2 regions of the Bradyrhizobium sp. SZCCHNS3002 genome follow, and region 1 is predicted to be linked to the other one. Evidence: riboswitches for the same ligand, from Rfam matches in the RefSeq annotation. Region 1 holds a riboswitch; the other holds the start of a gene.
The links. Region 1 has a riboswitch for cobalamin ahead of QW845_RS32400 (TonB-dependent receptor domain-containing protein). Riboswitches for the same ligand answer to the same signal wherever they lie in the genome.

Region 1 (10,128 bases):
CGTGCAGGTCAGCGACGCCGAGATCGCCGAGGCCGTGCGCATCCTGTGGACCGACACGCATAATCTCGCCGAAGGCGCTGGTGCGGCGTCGCTCGCAGCCGCCTTGCAGGAAAAGGGCAGGCTGGCCGGCAAGCGCGTCGGTCTGGTGCTGACCGGCGGCAACATCGATCTCGATTTGTTCAGGCGCTGGGTGCTGCCGGCAGCAACCGAAGAAATGGCGGAGTTGTCGTAATGGGCACTCCGCTCACTCCACATACCGCCGTCATGCCCGGGCTTGACCCGCCTGCGCGGCCGAAGCCGCTTCGGCGCGGCGAAGGCCCGGGCATCCACGATGCCGCACGCGCGACGCTCGACGTGGATGGCCGGGACAAGCCCGGCCATGACGGATGAAATTCTAAGGGGACACCAATGAACCAGCCAGCCTCCGCCTATTTCATCGAAGACCGCCACGATCCGAACGAAACGCACACGCTTGCCGTGCTGGTGCAGAACGAGCCCGGCGTGCTGGCGCGGGTCATCGGCCTGTTCTCGGGGCGCGGCTACAACATCGAGAGCCTCACCGTCTCCGAGACCGAGAGCCAGAAGCACCTGTCGCGCATCACCATCGTCACGACCGGCACGCCGATGGTGATCCAGCAGATCAAGCATCAGCTCGACCGCATGATCCCGGTCTATCGCGTCGTCGACATGACGCTGACGAAACGCGCGATCGAGCGCGAGCTGGCGATGGTCAAGGTGCGCGGCATCGGCGAGCCGCGCGTCGAGGCGCTGCGGCTGGCGGATGCGTTCCGCGCCCGCGTGATCGACGCCACCACCGAGAGCTTCGTGTTCGAGATCACAGGCAACACCGACAAGATCACGCAATTCATCGATCTGATGCGTCCGCTGGGCCTGGTGGAAGTCGCCAGGACCGGCATTGCGGCGATCGGGCGGGGACCGGAAGGGATGTGAGCCATGCTGGCGCGCGACTGGTACTACAACGAACGCAACCGGATCGGTCTCGATCATGCCGTGGCCTCGATCTACGGTTCGGGCGACGATGCCGACGAGCGTGCGCGCGCCGCGTTGAAGATGCTCGGTGTCAAGCCGGGCTGGCGGGTGGCCGACATCGGCTGCGGCAATGGCGTGCTGGCGACGGAAGCGGCGCTGATGGGGGCCGTGGTGGACGCCATCGACATCTCGCCGGCGATGCTGGCGCTGACCAAGATCTACACCCGCGACCGCCGTACCGCGGTGCGGATGCATTCGGCGGGGCTGCTGTCGTTCGCCTATGAGCCTGCCACCTATGACCTGATCGCCAGCGAGTTCACGCTGCACCACCTGCCGGATTTCTGGAAGGCGGTGGCGCTGGCACGGATCTTCGCGGCGCTGAAGCCGGGCGCGCAGTTCTTCCTGCGCGACATCGTCTATGTCTCCATGCCCGACGGCGCGGAGCGCTCGGTTGAGCAATGGGCGGATTTCAACATCAAGAACCACGACCTCGCCCGCGACAGCGTCATCACCCACATGCGCGACGAGAACTCCACCTTCGCCTGGGTGATGGAGCGCATGCTGACCGAGGTCGGCTTCGTCACGGTGTCCGCCGACTATCACGCCCCGATGCACGCGACCTACGTGCTGCAGAAGCCGGCGGGGCAGGGCTAGCTATGAGCGGCAGATTGGTGAGTCTCACTTTCGCGCAGGCGACGGTGCGCTCCCTCTCCCCGTTCTTACGGGGAGAGGGTCGGGGTGAGGGGCAGCCGCACGGGGAGCGTTCGCCGTTAGACCTGTACCCCCTCACCCGGATTGCATCTGGCGATGCAATCCGACCTCTCCCCGCAAGCGGGGCGAGGTTGCACTGCCCGCGCCGCGACAGGCGCGGCCGCCATGCGCAGGTGACCGCAAGTCAGTGCTTGCTTGCGGCGAGAACGTCCTGATGTCCCAGCAGCTCCTCATCGCCTTCGTCACCTTCGCCTTCGTGATGGCGTTCACGCCGGGGCCGAACAACATCATGCTGCTGTCGTCGGGCGTGACCCATGGCTTCCGCCGCACGGTGCCGCACATGATGGGCGTCAGCTTCGGCTTCGCCTTCATGGTCGGCGCGGTCGGCTTCGGGCTGGCCACGGTGTTCATCCGCTACCCGGTCCTGCAAGACGTTCTGAAATATCTCGGCGCGGCCTATCTGATCTACCTGGCGGTTGCGATCGCCTTGTCCGGATCGACCAAGCCTGAGGACACCACGCCGCGCGGCCCGATGTCGTTCTGGGGCGCGGCGCTGTTCCAGTGGGTCAACGCCAAGGGCTGGGTGATGGTGATCAGCACCATCACCGCCTATGCCGCGATTGCCAGCTTTCCGGCCAATGTCGGGCTGCAGGTCGCGATCAGCTTCGTGATGGCGATCGGCTCGACCATCACCTGGACCCTGTTCGGCACCGCACTGCGGCCGCTGCTGAGCTCCGACCGTGCGGTCCGCGCCTTCAACATCCTGATGGCCGCGCTGCTGCTTGCCTCGCTCTATCCCGTCTTCATGGACGCATGAAGGACGCCGCCGCCATGCGAGATCGGGGTTTCCAACGGGACCCAAAATGCTCTAGACACGGGCCGGATTTCGTCCGGGCGCAGCCGCCCGTGCCTCACCCAAGCGTCTGACTTTTCAGCCAATTCCGGCCATCTCAAAGAGGAAACGACAATGCGTGTCTACTACGATCGCGACGCCGATCTGAACCTGATCAAGGGCAAGAAGGTCGTCATCGTCGGCTATGGCAGCCAGGGCCACGCCCACGCGCTCAACCTGAAGGATTCCGGCGTCAAGGACGTCGCGATCGCGCTGCGCAAAGGCTCGGCCTCGGCCAAGAAGGCCGAAGGCGCCGGCTTCAAGGTGATGGAAGTCGCCGAGGCCGCGAAGTGGGCCGACCTCGTGATGATGCTGACCCCGGACGAGCTGCAGGGCGACATCTACCGCGAGCACCTGCACGACAACATGAAGCAGGGCGCCGCACTGGTGTTCGCCCACGGCCTGAACGTCCACTTCAACCTGCTCGACCCGCGCGCCGATCTCGACGTGCTGATGATCGCGCCGAAAGGCCCCGGCCACACCGTCCGCTCCGAGTACCAGCGCGGCGGCGGCGTGCCCTGCCTGATCGCGATCGCCAAGGACTCCTCGGGCAACGCCCATGACCTCGGCCTGTCCTACGCCTCGGCGATCGGCGGCGGCCGCGCCGGCATCATCGAGACGACCTTCAAGGAAGAGTGCGAGACCGACCTGTTCGGCGAGCAGGCGGTGCTGTGCGGCGGCCTGGTCGAACTGATCAAGGCCGGCTACGAGACGCTGACCGAGGCCGGCTACGCGCCGGAGATGGCCTATTTCGAGTGCCTCCACGAGGTCAAGCTGATCGTCGACCTGATCTATGAAGGCGGGATCGCCAACATGAACTACTCGATCTCCAACACCGCCGAGTACGGCGAGTACGTCACCGGCCCGCGCATCATCACGCCGGAGACCAAGGCCGAGATGAAGCGCGTGCTCGACGACATCCAGTCCGGCCGCTTCGCGCGCGACTGGATGCTGGAGAACAAGGTCAACCAGACCTCGTTCAAGGCGACCCGCGCCAAGCTTGCCCAGCACCCGATCGAGGAAGTCGGTGCCCGCCTGCGCGACATGATGCCCTGGATCAAGAAGGGCGCGCTGGTCGACAAGAGCAAGAACTGAGCTGTCATATTCGACGGTTGGGACCGCGGTAGCGCGGTCCCCGCCATCGGCTCAATCAAAAGCCTCCGTCCTTGTCGGGCGGAGGCTTTTTCGTGGCTGCGACGGCGAAGCGTGGTTCAGCCCGGCCGTTTGCAACACCCACAGCTGTCGTCCCTGCGAACGCAGGGACCCATAACCACCGGCTTTTGTTTTGCGAAGGACGATGATCCAGACCGTTTCCGCCAACTCACATCACGCGGTATGGGTCCCCGCGTTCGCGGGGACGACGGCAGTGGGCGGGAAGACGACGAGCGCCTAACCGCTGATGCTGGTTCGGTCAGGACGCCGTGTGCCGCGAAGCCAGCGGCGTGAGCAGGCGGACGATCTCACTGACCGCGACGAGGCCGACCAGCCAGGCGGCGCTGGTCAGGCCGAGGCGGGCGACGATCGGGAGCGCGAAGCTTGCGGCCCCGCCGAGTGCGGGCGTGGCGGCCAGCAGCACCAGCTCATAGGCCGCGTAGGCACTGAGGAGCGCGACGGCAAACGCGGCCGGCGCTGGTGCCGTGCGCAAGGCCGCCAGCGCCATGCGGGCGACGAGCGTGGCACCCAGCGCCGCAACGCCGATCATCGCGCCCCAGGCCAGCGTGTTGGCATCCACCGGATAATGCAGCGCGCCGAAGCCGATGCCCTGGTTGACCAGCCAGGCGCCGAGCATCACCGGCAGCGCCATGCGCAGCGGCAGCATGGCGGCGGCGATCACGGCGAAGGCCGCAAACGGCGTCGCGCAGGCGAACACGAAGCTCGCCAGCGCGCAGGCAGCTGTCAGCAGCGCGAAGCAGAACGCAGCGGCATGCCGTTGCGGAACGGGCGCGAGGCGAGCCTCGGAACCAGATCGGGCGAGAACGTCGAGAGTCATGGAACATCTCCTTCTGTTGCGATTGTAGTCCATTTCGGCAGCTTCTGTCAGCCGCCGGGAAGTTGGCCGGCAGCGTCACTGCACGCCGAAGCTCGCCACCCGGATGCCGCCGAACGCGCCGAAGCCGGGCGCCAGGAATCCGGTCGGGTTCTGGGCGTGACGGTTGAAGAGGTTGTCGATCCGGCCGAACAGCTTGACCTGGTCGGACAGCGCGTAGTCGCCGCGCAGGTTGACGACCGTGTAGCCGGGTGCGACGAGGCCGGTGGTCATGCCGTCGCGGCTGACATCGAGCCAGTCGCTGATCCTCAGCACGGTGGCCGACAGGCTGAGCGCATCGACCGGCAGCCAGATCGCGGTTGCGCTCCATTTCTCCTTCGGCCGTCGCAATAGCTGCTGACCGGTGGCCGCATCGACTGCGCGGGTGAAGGTGTAGTCCGCGCGCAGCGAGATCCGATCGGTGAGATCAGCCGTCACGAAGCTCTCGGTGCCTTCGGTGGTCGCGAGGCCCACATTGGCATAGGAGGTGAAGGTCGCGTTGAAATTGATCAGGTTGGTGATGCTGTTGTGGAAGTAGGTCGTGCCGAAGCGGATGCGATCCGAAAACAGCGGCTGCTCGAAGCCGGCATCGTAGCCGGTGCTCTCTTCCGGCTTCAGGTCCGGATTGGCGAAGAAGTTGAAGGCCGGAAAATCCTGGTGCAGCTGGCTCAAGGTCGGTGCCTTGAAGCCGGTGCCGTAGCTCGCCTTCAGCTTGGTCTCGGTGAGCGGCAGGATCACCGCCGGCGCGATGCGGTAGGTGCCATGGCCGCCGAACTGGTCGTTGACGTCGTTGCGCAGGCTCGCCACCACGAACCAGCGCTTGGCGAGCTCCGTCTGCAGCTCGACGAAGCCGGCCTTGTTGCCGTTCTCGGCGGAAAGATCGGTTGTTTTCAGCCGCTCGGTCTGCTGCTCCAGCCCGACGACGAGATTGTTGTGCGGCGCCAGTTCGGTCACCGCGTGCCAGTCATATTTGATGCGCTCCCCCGTGGCGACCGCGGCCACGGGATTGCCGGCCGTCAGATCGGACGACCAGTTGTTCACGTAGTTGACGCCGAAGTAGTTCCTGATGCGGCCCCCGAGCAGCGACCACACGGCTTCCTGGCGCGTTGCCAGCTGGTGGACGGTGTGTTTGCTCCTGATCGCATCGGGAACGCTGGGAAAGCCGCTGTCGCCGGTGAACAGCAGGGTGGCGTCGGTGTAGCGGACAACCGAATTCAGTGTCCAGGCCTCGTTGAGATCGACGCCGAGCTTGGACGAGGCGGTCACGTTGTCGTAGGCGTTGCCGATCGCCTTCTGCCCGGCCGGGAGCAGTTGCCATGGCGTCACCGGCACGTCGCCGGCGTGCAGATGCGCGACGTTGACCGCGTAGTTGACATTGTTTTGTGAGCCGCTGACGCCGGCCGACTGGTTGAAGGTCTTGAACGAGCCGGTCTCGACCGAGGCGGTCGCCCGCGCCGGGCCGTCGCCCTTGCGCGTGATCACCGAGATCACGCCGCCGATCGCATCGGAGCCGTACAGCCCGCTCTGCGGCCCGCGCAGCACCTCGAGCTGCTGGATGTCGGCGGCGAGCAGATGCGCGAAATCGAACGCACCGTTGCTGTTGGTGACGTCGCCGACGTCGATGCCGTCGATGATGAGCTTGGTGTGGTTGGCATTGGTGCCGCGCATGAAGACGTTGGTCTGGCCGCCCGGGCCGCCGGCCTGCACGACGTTCAATCCGGGGACGGTGCTCAGGATGTCCGGCACCGTGCGGGCCTGCTGCGCGGCGATGTCCTTGTCGGTCACCACCGTGATCGCATTCGCGACGTTGGCGACCGGCGTCACGATGCCGGCCGGGCTGACCGCGACGGGCGGGCTGGCCGGCGATTCCGGCTTTGCCGCCGGCATCTGTTGATGCGCGGCGTTGCCGGCTCTGCGGGGGATGGCCGGTTTCGGAGCGATCGGCCGGTGCGGCGGGTCGACCTCGACCGGCGGCAGCAGATCGGGCGAGGCGGATTGCTGCGCCGTTGCGGGGGAGGGACCGAGCAGCGCGAACGACGAGAGGAGGTAGAACGACGACAGAAGGGCGCGACGGCGCCTGGCATGGGGAACGGGAGACACGAGTGACCTCGGCATGACGTCAGTGGCACGTCACCGCGAACGAGGTCTCATGCACGCCTTTGCAGGCCTGCCTGAAAACGATGCCAATAACGCCCCGACCGGCATCCTCGCGTGTGACCACGGCTGACGGCAGGTCTCCTGGCTCGCGGGTCGTCACCTCCACGTCGCCTTCCCGGGACCGAGATTTCCCAGTGGCCTCTGACGCGAGATTCGCCGCTTACAGTTGCGGGGGCAGCTGCGGCCTTCGGTCACGTCCCTTGCGAGACGTCTCCGGCACCGCATTCCCTATTGAGCCCCGGTCGAGGGGCACCGTCGCCGTCACCGTAGGAGTGCGGGCGCACCAAAGTCAATCCGGCGCCCGGTGATCTCCTGGCGATAACGCGCTGGCGTGGATTGCGTGTGGCGAACTCTCTCGGCTGCCGCGTTCGGCATGAGATACCCGGCACCCGCGACGCCCCACAGCTGTCGTTCGCAGGGACGACAGCGGGGTGTGAGGCGCGAATCAATTCCGGCGCGGATCGCTTTTGCGAGCGCCGCTTACTTCTCGACCTTGTTGTGCACCATCCAGAACCGCAGGGTGCGCTGGGCGGTGTCGAGGGACAGGCGGGAATAGTCGCGTTCCGCGAGCTTCAGCGTGTCGCTGTCGATGGCGTGCTTGATCGGCCGGTGGGTCAGGATCTTCGCCACCACCGACCAGGCCAGCCCGGCGGCACGGCAGGGGATCAGCACGATGTCGGTGCGCGGGCCCTCCAGCACCTTGGCCATCATCTCGGTCGGGACGTTGTTGAGCAGGCCGAGTGCGGCGGACACCTCGCCGAAGCGGCGCGTCTCGGCGAAGAAGGCGATGGCGGAATCGTTGAGCTCGTTCAGCCCCTTCATGCGCTTGACGGCCTCTTCGGCCAGCGTGAAGTCGCGCCCGATCAGGCCGCCGTCGCTGCGCACAACGTCGGCGATCGCCTTGAGGATCTTCTTGATCTCCTGCTGCAACGCCGGCGGCGCCGAGGCCATCAACTTGGCGCGCACGGCTTCGGTCGCGCGGCGCAGCAGGTCGCGCAGATGCTTGGTGGGCAGGTCGATGCGCAGCCCGATGATCTCGGACAATTCGTCGTCGTCCTCGGCATGCGCCATCATCCCGGAATAGCCGGTCTCGGAGAAGCGCGCGGTCTGGTTGTTGGCAAGCTTGCGGATGACCCGGCGCTCGCCGCGGTCGACGATGATGTCGGTCACCGCCTCGGTCAGATGCGGGCGGCTGGAGATCGCCATCAGGTGATCCTGGCCCTTGGTCGCCGCGACCTCCACCAGCGTATGCTCGGTGAGCCGGCTCGAGTGCATCAGCACGTTCTCGGCCACCGAGATTTCATCGTCGCGGGCGAGCTGCTGGATCAATTCGACGGGCGCATAGTCGACCGGCGCGAGATGCTTGCTGAGCTCGGCCCGCGCGCGGGTCTCGACCCGCGAGACCAGCATGCACAGCACGTTGTCGAACACCTTGATCTGGTCCTCGCTGAGGCGTTCGCCGTCATGCAGGAACAGGTTGGTGACCTGGCGCAGCGTGTTGACGCGCTTCGCCGAGGAGCCGCTGCGGACGGCCTCTTCGAGTTCGGTGATGATGGAGTTTTCTGAAAGCGGAAGCTGTTCTGGCTGTGACACGATCGCGCCCGTTGGTCCGGATTGCCGGAGCGACAGCAACGCGTGTGATCCGCTGCAAGGCTTTCGGCCGGGGCAGTTTTCGGCACGGGAAATAACAATGCGTTAGGGGCGGAGGGCGTAGTACTCCGGGGAAACACGGATACGGAAAATTAAGACGATACGCATAGAGGGGAAGACGGGCCGGAGCCCGGCCTTTCGGAGATTCGCCGGACAATCGATGGAATGAGGTGCGATCACCTCCTTGCAGACCCGGCGAAGACAGGCGAGCGAGGCGGAAAGGTTAACGATCTCATAAGGTCACAAACCTTCCTTCATCCAGTTTGGTCGCTGCCCTCGATCTCACGTCAGCTCTCATCCTCCCAAGCATTGAAACTTAAATCCCATTCTTGCCGCGGCCGTTTTGCCGACGCGCCGTGCGTTGCGTGCCGTATTCCGTTGTTCCGGGGCAGGCTCGGCGGGTGATGACCTCACGCGAAAAATCAGCGCCAGCATCTTGCCGCATCCCGTGCGATAATCGCCGCGCAAATCGTTGAGGTCCCCATGAAATCCGTCGTCATCACCGGCGCATCCACCGGCATCGGGTTCGCCTGTTCGAAGCACCTGCTCGCGCGCGGCTTTCGCGTGTTCGGCAGCGTTCGCAAGCAGGCCGATGCAGACCGTCTGCGCAGCGAGCTCGGCGCCAACTTCACGCCGCTGCTGTTCGACGTGACCGACGAGGCGGCGGTGAAGGCGGCCGCGGAGGAGGTGCGGGCGGCTCTCGCCGGCGAGGCGCTCGCCGGCCTGGTCAACAATGCCGGCATCGCCGTCGCGGGGCCGGTGACGGAGCTGCCGATCGCGCAGTTCCGCCATCAGATGGAGGTCAACGTCATCGGCCCGGTGATCGCGACCCAGGCGTTCGCGCCGCTGCTCGGAGCGGATCCCGCCATGAAAGGGGAGCGGGGCCGGATCGTGATGGTCAGCTCGGTGGCCGGGCGCAATGGCAACCCGCTGTTGGCGCCGTATTCGACCTCAAAGCATGCGATCGAAGGGCTGTCCGAGAGCCTGCGCCGTGAGCTGATGCTGTTCGGCATCGACGTCATCGTCATCGCGCCAGGCGCGGTGAAGACGCCGATCTGGGCCAAGGCCGACGAGGTCGACCTGTCGCCGTATCAGGCCTCGCCGTTCTTCCCGGCGTTGCAGAAGATCCGCGCCTTCATGCTGAATCTCGGCAAGTCCGGGCTGCCGGCCGAGACCATCGCCGCGCGGGTGGCCGACGCCTTGACCTTGCCGGCGCCCAAGGTGCGCTACGAGATCGCGCCCGACGCCATGAGGCAATGGATCGTGCGGGTGCTTCCGAAACGGACCGTCGATCGCATCATCGCCAAGCGGCTCGGCCTGATGCCCGCGACCAGGCCCTGATGCCGGCGATGACGACCATCGGCAAGACCCAGGCGGAGCTGACCCGCCTGGTCGAGGAGGACCTTCGCGCGCAGCCGGGCTGCGAGACCGCGCGCGTGCCGGCGGTTCATGCGCTCGACGTGCGCAGCGGCCGCAACTGGGAGATCCCGCACGTCGTTCTCGGCGACAGCCTGATCAGCGACGTCGACCGCGCCGTGATGAGCGTGCAGCGCCGGCTCGGGCGCGCGTTTCACCTGATCGACGATCCGGTCACGGCGTCGGACGCGGCAGCAACGCCGCAGGGCGACTCCTGAGCTTTCTCGCGGGGATGTAAGCCCCGCCGGCTCAGCTCAGCAGGCCCTGCCGCAGCGCCAGCCGCACC
Region 2 (10,128 bases), on a different contig from region 1:
ATAGACGAGGCCGCTCGTCGTCGAGCCGAGGCCGCGCAGCCAGTGGCTACGCAGGCCGTCGTCGGCGAACAGGCCATGTACGTAGCAGCCGGCAACCAGGCCATCGGCCGTGATGGCACCATCGCGCCGGCCATCGGAGAAGGTCAGGAAGGGGCGCTGTGTCGCCAGTCCCTCGGTGCGGCCGATATGCATCTCGTAGCCGTGAAACGACAATTGACCGTCCATCAGCGTGCCCTGGACCTCGCGCAACGCCTTGTCGTCGGTCAGGGTCGTTTCGACGTCAAGCAGCCCAAGTCCCGTGACAGAACCAGATGCCCCCTCGTGTCCGTCGGGATCGCTGATCATGCGTCCGAGCATCTGATAGCCGCCGCAGATGCCGAGCACGCGGCCGCCGCGGCGCAGATGCGCGATGAGATCGATGTCCCAGCCGGCGTCACGCAGGGCGCTGAGATCGGCGATCGTCGCCTTCGAGCCCGGCAGGATCACGATGGATGCGTCGCCAGGAATCGGCGTGCCCGGGCGCAGGAACTGCAGGTCGATTCCGTCCTCCAGCCGCAACGGATCGAACTCGTCGAAATTGGAGATGCGCGGATAGGCGAGGATGACGACCTTCGGCCTGCGTCCTTCCGATGATCCGCGTTCAGCCAGTCCGAGCGCATCCTCGGCGGGCAGGCGGCGCGCATCGGAAAAATGCGGAATGAGCCCGAGCGACGTCCAGCCCGTCCGCTGCGCGATCTCGTTGATGCCCGACGCGAATAACGCCGGATCGCCGCGGAACTTGTTGACGAGGAAACCCGCGATGCGTGCGGCATCCGCGGGCGCGATCACCGCCTGGGTGCCGACCAGGCTCGCAATGACGCCGCCGCGGTCGATGTCGCCGATCAGCACCACCGGAATCTGCACCGCCTGGGCAAAGCCCATGTTGGCGATATCGCCGGCGCGCAGGTTGATCTCGGAGGCGGAGCCGGCGCCTTCGACCAGCACGATGTCGGCATCAGCAGCCAGATGGTGAAAGCTCTCGAGCACCGCATTCATCAATTGCGGCTTCATCGCCTGATAGGCCGACGCCTTGGCGTTGCCGATGACGCGGCCCTGCACCACGACCTGCGACCCGATCTCGCTCTGCGGCTTCAGCAGCACCGGGTTCATGTGCACCGTCATCGGCCGCCGCGCCGCGCGCGCCTGCAGCGCCTGGGCGCGGCCGATCTCGCCGCCATCCGTGGTGACGGCGGCGTTGTTCGACATGTTCTGCGGCTTGAACGGCGCCACTTTCAGGCCGCGCAAGGTCAGCGCACGCGCGAGCCCCGCGACGATCAGCGATTTGCCGACGTCGGAGCCGGTGCCCTGGAACATGATGGCGCGCGCGCTCATGAGCCTAGTACTCGATGCCTTCCTGCGCCTTCACGCCGGCCGCGAAATGATGCTTCACGAGGTTCATCTCGGTCACGAGATCGGCGGCCTCGATCAGCTCCGGCTTGGCGTTGCGGCCGGTGACGACCACGTGCAGGTCGGGACGGCGCCCTGCGAGCGTGGCGACGACGTCGGTGATATCAAGGTGATCGTAGCGTAGCGCGATGTTGAGCTCATCGAGGACGAGCAGCCGGATCGACGGATCCGCCATCAGCTCCTTTGCCTTGGCCCAGGCGCGCTCGGCCGCGGCGACGTCGCGCGCACGATCCTGGGTCTCCCACGTGAAGCCTTCCCCGAGCGTGTGCCACGACACCTGGTCGCCGAACGTCTCGATCGCCTTGCGCTCGCCGGTTTCCCACGCGCCCTTGCCGAACTGCACGACGCCGATGCGAAAGCCGCGGCCGATCGCGCGCAGCATCAGGCCCCACGCCGCCGTCGATTTGCCCTTGCCCTTGCCGGTGTGAACGATGAGCAGGCCCTTCTCCACGGTCTTGGAGGCGACCTCGGCATCCTGCACCGCCTTGCGGTTCTCCATCTTCGCCTTGTGGCGTGAATCGTCGGCGCTTTCGGTCACGGGCATGTTCTCCTTGTCACTTCAAAGTCAACGGCAGTCCTGCCGCCATCAGGATTACGCGATCGGCCACGGCCGCGACGTCCTGGTTCAATCGTCCCTGGGCATCGCGAAAGGCGCGCGCGAGCGCGTTGTCCGGCACGATGCCCAGTCCGACTTCGTTGGACACGGCCACGATCGGGCCAAGCGCGTTCCCGAGCGCGTCGATCAACTCGGCGCATCTGGCCGGCACGTCCATGTCGGCGAGCATCACATTGCTGAGCCAGAGCGTCAGGCAATCGATCAGCATGGGCGTGCCCGAATCTCCGCTTGCCCGGACGAGGCTAGGTAGATCATGCGAGGTCTCCAGCGTCTGCCATCCCTCGGTGCGGCGCGCCTTGTGCTGGGCGATCCGGTCGGTCATTTCGGCGTCGAACGCCTGCGCCGTCGCAACATAGGTCCAGGGCGGCGGAAGGGCGGTGACGAGCGCCTCGGCATGGCGGCTCTTGCCCGAGCGCGCGCCGCCGAGCACCAGCGTCAGGCGCGGCAGGACGGGGTGCGGCGGGGCAGGGGCCATGGGGACGATTCCGATTGACGGGCTTTGGCGCGACCCGTATCTAACAGATGACGGTTCTCCGAAAGGAGAGATTTAGGGAACACGGTGCGGGTTCTTGACCCAAGGCCGTGGCTGCCCCCGCAACTGTAATCGGCGAGTGTGAGGCCAAGACACCACTGGGAAACCGGGAAGGTGGCCTGATGCAGCGACCCGAGAGCCAGGAGACCTGCCGTCGACATTGCTGTTGGCCGACCCGTCGCGCGGGGAGTCGCGATGCTGGTTCTGATCCCGCCGGGATGGGCGGGATGCCGTCGGATGCAGCGCATCGTCCGGTCCTCTGGGGAGCCGGCAAGCGACGGAGACGGCCATGAAGTTGACCCGTACCACGATCTTTGCAGCCGCGAGCCTGTTGCTGCTCGCCGCCGATCCCGCCTTCGCGCATCACATGATGGGCGGCAAGCTGCCGCAGACGTTTGCGCAGGGGATGCTGTCCGGCCTCGGCCATCCCATCATCGGAATCGACCATCTGGCGGCGATCGTGGGCGCAGGCATCGTTGCAGCTCTTCTGGGCCGCGGCTTCGCGCCGGTGCTCGCCTTCACCACCGCGATGATCGCGGGCGTCGGCCTGCATGTGGCCAAGGCCAACATCCCGGCTGCCGAGCTGCTGGTCGGCCTGACCACCGCCGTGGTTGGGCTGGTGGTGGTGATGCGTGGGCGTTTCGGCGTGTTGCCGGTTGCCGGCCTGTTCGCCGTGACCGGCCTCGTCCACGGATATGCGCTGGGTGAATCGATCGTCGGCGCCGAGAACTCTCCGCTTGGAGCCTATCTCGCCGGGCTGCTCGTGATCCAGACCGTCATCGCGGCCGGTGCGTTCCTCGGCACCAGGCTGCTGTCGGCGAAGGCCAAGGCGGCTGCGCCGCTGGCGCTGCGGCTCGCGGGCGCTGCCATCGTGCTGGTGGGCGGCGTTGCCGCCGCAACGGCCGCCGGCGTGATCGGCTGATTGATGATCGCATCGGAGACTGGAGAGACGACGCTGTTCGTCTGCGTCACCTGCCGCACGCAGGCGCCTGAAGCTGCGCCGCCGGACGAGCCGCGGGCCGGTGCCCGTTTGCTCGCAGCCATCGAGACGGTGCCGGCCGCGCAGCGCGCCGGCGTCACCGTTGTCGGTGTCGAGTGCCTGTCGAACTGCAATCGTGCGTGCACGGTTGCGGTGACAGCGCCGGGCAAATGGACCTATGTGCTCGGCGCGCTCGATCCGGATCTGCATGCGCGGGATGTGCTGGCATTCGCGCAGCTGCATCAGCGCCATGATGCGGGCCTGCCGGCCTGGCGCGAGCGCCCGGAATACATCCGCAAGAACACCGTCGCGCGCGTGCCTGCGCTGTCGGCGCCACGCTGAAACCGAGAGATCGCATCGCCATGACGAAGTCGTTCGCCAAGACGCCTTGCACCATCGTCACCGGTTTTCTCGGCGCCGGCAAGACGACGCTGGTGCGCAATCTGATCGAGACCGCGAACGGCCGCCGGCTCGCCATCATCGTCAACGAGTTCGGCGACGTCGGCATCGACGGCGACATCCTGAAGGGCTGCGGCGTGCCGGACTGTCCGGAGGATCGCATCGTCGAGCTGTCGAACGGCTGTCTGTGCTGCACCGTCGCCGACGATTTCGTGCCCGCGCTCAGGAGCCTGCTGGATCAGAAGGAGCCGCCGGAGCATATCGTGATCGAGACCTCGGGGCTGGCGCTGCCGAAGCCGCTGGTGCAGGCCTTCAACTGGCCCGAGATCGCGACGCGTGTCACGGTCGACGGCGTCGTGGCGGTCGTCGACGGCCCGGCGGTGGTTGCGGGCCGCTTCGCCGACGATCCGGAAGCGCTCGCGGCGCAGCGCGCCACCGATGCCTCGCTCGATCACGACAACCCGCTGGAGGAGGTCTACGAGGACCAGTTGCTGTGCGCCGATCTCGTCGTGATGAACAAGAGCGATCTGATGAGCGAGGAGCAGCGCAAGGATGTCGCCGCCGAGATCGCCGCCAAGGTGCAGCGCGCGGTCAAGGTGATCGCGACCGAGCATGGCAGGCTGTCGGCGTCGGTGCTGCTCGGGCTCGGCGCCGCAGCGGAGGATGATCTCGCCGCCCGGCCGTCGCATCACGACAACGAGGCCGAGCATGATCACGACGATTTTGAGAGCTTCGTGCTCGACGTCCCGGCGCAGGCCTCGCCCGATGCGCTCGTCGACCGGATCGCGGCCGCCGTCGATGCGCATGATGTCTTGCGGGTGAAAGGGTTCGTGGAAGTTGCCGGCAAGCCGCTGCGCCTCCTGGTGCAGGCCGTGGGCAGCCGCATCCAGCATCAGTTCGAGCGCCCGTGGCGCTCGGGCGAATCGCGGCAGGGGCGGTTGGTGATCATCGGCGAGCGCGGCCTCGATGCCGCCGCCATCCAGAGCCTGATCACAGGGTAGGCGTCACCGATGCACCTGCTGGCGACAACGGGCGGGGATCTCGACGACCTCGAACAGGCCGTGGATCTTGCGCAGTCGCCGGCCGAGATCGTCGTGCTGTCGTTCTCGGACACCGACCTGTCGGCGTTGGCCGAAGCCTGGACCGCGACGTCGACCGAACTGCCCAGCCTGCGCCTCGCCAGCCTGAAGCGGCTGAAGCATCCGATGTCGGTCGATCTCTATGTCGACCGCGTCGTGCTCGGGGCGCGCGCCGTCGTCGTGCGTTGTCTCGGTGGGCTCGACTATTGGCGCTACGGGCTGGAGCGCATCGCGTCGGCCTGCCGCAGCCGCAACATCCTGTTCGCGGCACTGCCGGGCGATGATCGCGCCGACGACCGGCTCGATGCGCTCTCGACCTTGCCGCACGACGCGACGTCGCGGCTTTACGGCTATCTGCACGAGGGCGGCGTCGGCAATGCGCGCGAGGCGCTGCGTTATCTCGCGCGCCTGCTTGGCCGTGACGCGCCGTTTGCCGAGCCGATCGCGATCGGTCCGATCGTCGGCTTTACGCGCGACCGCGGCGCGGTCGGCATCGATGACCTCTGCAGCCACGATGATGCACGGCCGAGCGCGCTGATCGTGTTCTACCGTGCGAGCCTGCTCGCCGCCGATACGGCCGGGATTGCGGAATTGATGCGTTCGATCGAAGCCGAAGGGCTGGCGGCGGTCGCGGTCGCGGTGACCAGCCTGAAGGATCCCAGCATCGGCGATGCGCTGGTGCGACTGGTCCGGCACCGGCGTCCTGCAGTCATCTTGAACGCGACCGCGTTCTCGGCGCAGCGCGAGGACGGCACAACGGCGCTCGACCTCGCGGACGCGCCGGTTCTGCAGATCATCCAGGCACAGAGCACCGAGGAAGCCTGGGCTTCCTCGGCGCGTGGACTGTCGCCGACGGACCTTGCGATGAATGTCGTGCTGCCGGAGCTCGACGGCCGGCTGCTGGCGCGCCCGATTGCGTTCAAGGGTGAGGCGCCGGCGGATGAGCGTCTGCAGTTCGGCGCGATGCGCTATGTGCCTCAACAGGACCGCATCGCTTACGTCGCCCGGCTGGCGGCGCGATGGGCGCGCCTGCGGGCGCTGTCGGCCGGCGAGCGGCGCGTGGTGCTGATGCTGTCCGATTATCCGTCGCGCGGCGGCCGACGCGGCTATGCGGTCGGGCTCGACACCAGCGCAAGCGGGGCCGCGATCGCGCGGCTGTTGGCGGACAGCGGGTACGACATCGGCCGCGCAGCGCCGACCGCTGAAGACATCGAAGCGCTGCTGCGGGACGAGGCAGATGAGCTCGTCGTGCCGCTCGAAATCTATCGGTGCGCGCTGGCGCTGCTGCCGGATGATCTGCAGCGCGTCTTGCACGATACCTGGGGAGAGGCGGATGTCGACCCGGCATTCCGGGATGGCGCGTTCCGTTTCCCGGTGCTGCGTACAGGAAAACTTCTGATTTTGTTGCAGCCGGATCGTGGCCATCGCGCCGACCGCAAGTCCGGCTATCACGACACCAGCATGCCGCCGCGGCACGCTTTCGTCGCGCTGTACGCGCATCTGCGAGAGGCCGAGCGGATCGATGCGCTGATTCATCTGGGCGCGCATGGCACGCTGGAATGGCTGCCTGGCAAGGCGCTGGCGCTGTCGAACGCGTGCTGGCCGGAGGCCGTGCTGGGCCCGCTGCCGGTGATCTACCCCTTCATCGTCAACAATCCCGGCGAAGCGATGCAGGCCAAGCGGCGGTTGTCGGCGCTGACGCTCGGGCACCTGACGCCGCCGCTGTCGCAAGCCGGTCTGCACGGACCGTTGCTGGAGCTGGAGGGGCTGGTCGAGGAATATGCCGAGGCCGACGGTCTCGACAAACGGCGCCTGAAGCTGCTCGAGGAGGAGATCGTCGCGCGGGCCTGGCAGAGCGGCCTGGCCGCCGATTGCGGGCTCGACCGTGCCATGGCCGGACGCGAGGCGATCGCGCAGCTCGATGCGCAGCTCTGCGACATCAAGGAGCTCGCGGTGCGCGACCGCCTGCATGTGTTCGGCGAGGCGCCCGACACGGCCGCGACCGGCCTGCTGGCCGATGCGATCACGGCGGCCGTGGGGCCGGCGGCCGTGGCGGTCGATCGCGTCGACATCGCGGCCCGGATCGCTGCGAGCGCTGCGGCCGAGCGCACCGCGTTGCTCGCTGCGCTCGATGGCCGGCGCGTCGCCGCCGGTCCGGCCGGCGCGCCGAGCCGCGGCCGTCTCGACGTGCTGCCGACCGGCCGCAATCTGACCGCGATCGACCCGCGCGCGATTCCGACCCGTACTGCGGCTCTGGTTGGCCAGCGTGCCGCCGACGAGGTGATCCGGCGCTATCTGCAGGACCATGGCGACTACCCGCGCGCGCTCATGCTCGATCTCTGGGCGTCCGCATCGCTGCGCACGGGGGGTGACGATCTGGCCCAGGCCTTGGCTTATCTCGGCGTGCGGCCGCGCTGGGATCTCAACTCCAATCGCGTCACGGGCGTCGATGTGCTGCCGTTGGCGATGCTCGATCGCCCGCGCATCGATGCGACGCTGCGGATCTCGGGGCTGTTCCGCGACCTGTTCGAAGCGCAGATCGCGCTGTTCGATCTCGCCGTGCAGAAGGTGGCGGCGCTCGACGAGGACGATGCCGACAATCCGCTGGCCGCGGCCCGGCGGCGCGGCGAGAGCCTGGCGCGCGTGTTCGGCGGCGCGCCCGGCAGCTACGGCGCCGTTGCCGCCGATCTCGCGCTCGGGATGGACTGGACGAGCCGGTCGCAGCTCGGCGAGGCGTATCTTGAGAGCACCGCTTACAGTTTCGGCGGAGCGCATGACGGCGTGTCGGCCTCCGACACGTTTCGCGCCCGCGTCCGCAGCGCCGATGCCCTCGTGCATCCGCAGGACGATCGTGAGCGCGACCTGCTCGATGGCGAGGAGGCCGCCGATTTCGCCGGAGGTTTTGCCGCCGCCGCAGCGTCGCTTGGCGCGTCGCCCGCGCTGCTGCATCTCGACACCAGCCGTCCAGAGGCGCCGACGGCGCGGAGCTTCAGTGAGGAGATTGCCCGCGTGGTCCGCGGCCGTCTCGCCAATCCGCGGTGGATCAACGGAATGCTCGCTCACGGCTATCGCGGCGTGGCCGAGATCGCGCAGGGCGTCGACGCGCTCTATGCCTTTGCGGCCACCTCCGATGCCGTCGCCGAGCACCTGTTCGATCTGGCGCATGGCGCGCTGCTGCGCGACGAGGCCGTGCTGGACGGGATGGTCGCGCGCAATCCTGCGGCTGTCGCTGCGATCGTCTCGCGGTTCGAGGATGCGCTGCGCCGGCAGCTCTGGGTGCCGCGCCGCAATGCGGTCGCTGACGAGATCGTGCAGGCTCGCGCGCGCCTCACGCAAAAGGAGAGCGTGTCGTGAGCGCCGCGGTCGAGATCAAGGGCTGGTGTCCGGGCGCGCGGCGTCCGATGCCGAGCGGCGACGGGTTGATCGTTCGCGTCCGGCCGCATGGCGGCGCGCTGCCGGTGTCGACGCTGCGCGAGCTTGCCGAGGCCGCGCGGCGTTACGGCAACGGCGAGATCGACCTCACGCGCCGCGCCAATCTGCAGATACGTGGCGTATCGTCCGAGACGCTCGTGCCGCTGTGGGAGCTGATGGCATCGCTCGGCCTGCTCGATGACAGCGCCGAGCTCGAAGCCATCCGCAACATCGTCGTCAATCCGCTGGCGGGACACGACCCGGCCGAACGGGCCGACATGCGACCCGTCGCGGGCGAGCTGGAGACGTTGCTGGCCTCGGATCAGACGCTCCATGCGCTGCCGCCCAAGTTCGGCTTTGCGCTGGACGGCGGCGGCCGGCTGCCGCTGACGGAGCTCGCCGCGGATGTTCGTCTCGTCGCCTGTGGCGGCACTCGGGGGAGGCGTGTCGCCGTCGGCATTGCGGGTTCCGATGATCCCGTGTGGCTCGGAACGACAGCCGTGATCGACGCGGCATCGACGGCCGTTCACCTCGCGCGGCTGGTGCTGCAACTTAGCCCCACGCGCCGCTCCGCGACGTTGCCGCCGTCCGCGATCGCCGCGGTCAGCGCAAAGCTGAACCTTGACGTTTCCGACATCGCGCCACCGTCAGCCGCCATGGGGCAGCGACATTGCGGCGTCATTGCTCTCACGGATCAAACCTGCGCCGTCGGTCTCGGCGTGCCGTTCGGCCGCATCGATAGCGACGCGCTGGCGCGGCTTACGGCCGTGCTCGCGGCACATGATGTCGCCGAGGTCCGCCTGTCACCATGGCGCGCGCTATATGTCGTCGCGGGCGCCGTGAGTGCAGGGCAATTGGTGGCGGACGCAGCCCGGCTCGGCCTGGTCGTCGACGACGCCGATCCACTGATGCACATCGACGCCTGCTCGGGCGCCGGCTGCTGTCCGTCCACGGAATTGGCGACGCGGCAGCATGCCCGCATGATCGCCGATGCGATGGCCCGGACGGGATTCAACGGCACGCTGCACGTCTCCGGCTGCGCCAAGGGCTGTGCACGGTCGGCGGCTGCCGACATCGTGCTGGTCGGCGAGGCCAAAGGTTATCACATCGTCCGCCACGGCACGGTGAAGAGCGAGCCCTGCGGCATGCTCGATCCCGCCGAGATCGACGTCGACGGGTTGTTCGAAACGAAAGAAAAGGCCGATGTCTGAGCTCCGCGACTACATCAAGGACGGCGCGGAGATCTACCGCCGCTCGTTCGCGACCATCCGCGCCGAGGCCGACCTGTCGCGCTTCCAGGGACTGGAAGAGAAGATCGCCGTGCGCATCGTCCATGCCTGCGGCATGGTCGAGATCACCTCCGACATCGCGATGTCCGAACATTTCGCCGCGGAGGCGCGGGCGGCGCTCGATGGCGGCGCGCCGATCCTGTGCGATGCCAAGATGGTGGCGCAGGGGATCACGCGGGCGCGGCTGCGGGAGAAGAACGAGATCATCTGCACGCTCGAGGCACCCGAGGTGCCCGCGCTTGCCGCGAAGCTTGGGACCACCCGATCCGCCGCGGCGCTGGAGCTGTGGCGGCCGCATCTCGGCGGCGCGCTGGTGGCGATCGGCAATGCGCCGACGTCGTTGTTTCATCTGCTCGACATGCTCGATCAGGGCGCGC

Region 2: another riboswitch for cobalamin. It lies ahead of QW845_RS30050 (HupE/UreJ family protein); the one in region 1 lies ahead of QW845_RS32400 (TonB-dependent receptor domain-containing protein).

What each region holds. Positions count from the first base shown of each region.
Region 1 is NZ_JAUHHY010000024.1:49,647-59,774, forward strand. Features, by position in the region: gene QW845_RS32370 (threonine dehydratase) at 1-232, shown strand, start outside; gene ilvN (acetolactate synthase small subunit) at 409-951, shown strand; gene QW845_RS32380 (class I SAM-dependent methyltransferase) at 955-1,644, shown strand; gene QW845_RS32385 (LysE family translocator) at 1,916-2,518, shown strand; gene ilvC (ketol-acid reductoisomerase) at 2,669-3,688, shown strand; gene QW845_RS32395 (hypothetical protein) at 4,005-4,583, opposite strand; gene QW845_RS32400 (TonB-dependent receptor domain-containing protein) at 4,659-6,719, opposite strand; cobalamin riboswitch at 6,830-7,048, opposite strand; gene QW845_RS32405 (DUF2336 domain-containing protein) at 7,257-8,369, opposite strand; gene QW845_RS32410 (SDR family NAD(P)-dependent oxidoreductase) at 8,910-9,767, shown strand; gene QW845_RS32415 (hypothetical protein) at 9,767-10,060, shown strand; gene QW845_RS32420 (response regulator transcription factor) at 10,092-10,128, opposite strand, start outside.
Region 2 is NZ_JAUHHY010000019.1:69,876-80,003, forward strand. Features, by position in the region: gene QW845_RS30035 (cobyric acid synthase) at 1-1,371, opposite strand, end outside; gene cobO (cob(I)yrinic acid a,c-diamide adenosyltransferase) at 1,376-1,984, opposite strand; gene cobU (bifunctional adenosylcobinamide kinase/adenosylcobinamide-phosphate guanylyltransferase) at 2,001-2,537, opposite strand; cobalamin riboswitch at 2,572-2,765, shown strand; gene QW845_RS30050 (HupE/UreJ family protein) at 2,884-3,516, shown strand; gene QW845_RS30055 (DUF1636 domain-containing protein) at 3,520-3,915, shown strand; gene cobW (cobalamin biosynthesis protein CobW) at 3,936-4,973, shown strand; gene cobN (cobaltochelatase subunit CobN) at 4,983-8,405, shown strand; gene cobG (precorrin-3B synthase) at 8,402-9,673, shown strand; gene QW845_RS30075 (precorrin-8X methylmutase) at 9,666-10,128, shown strand, end outside.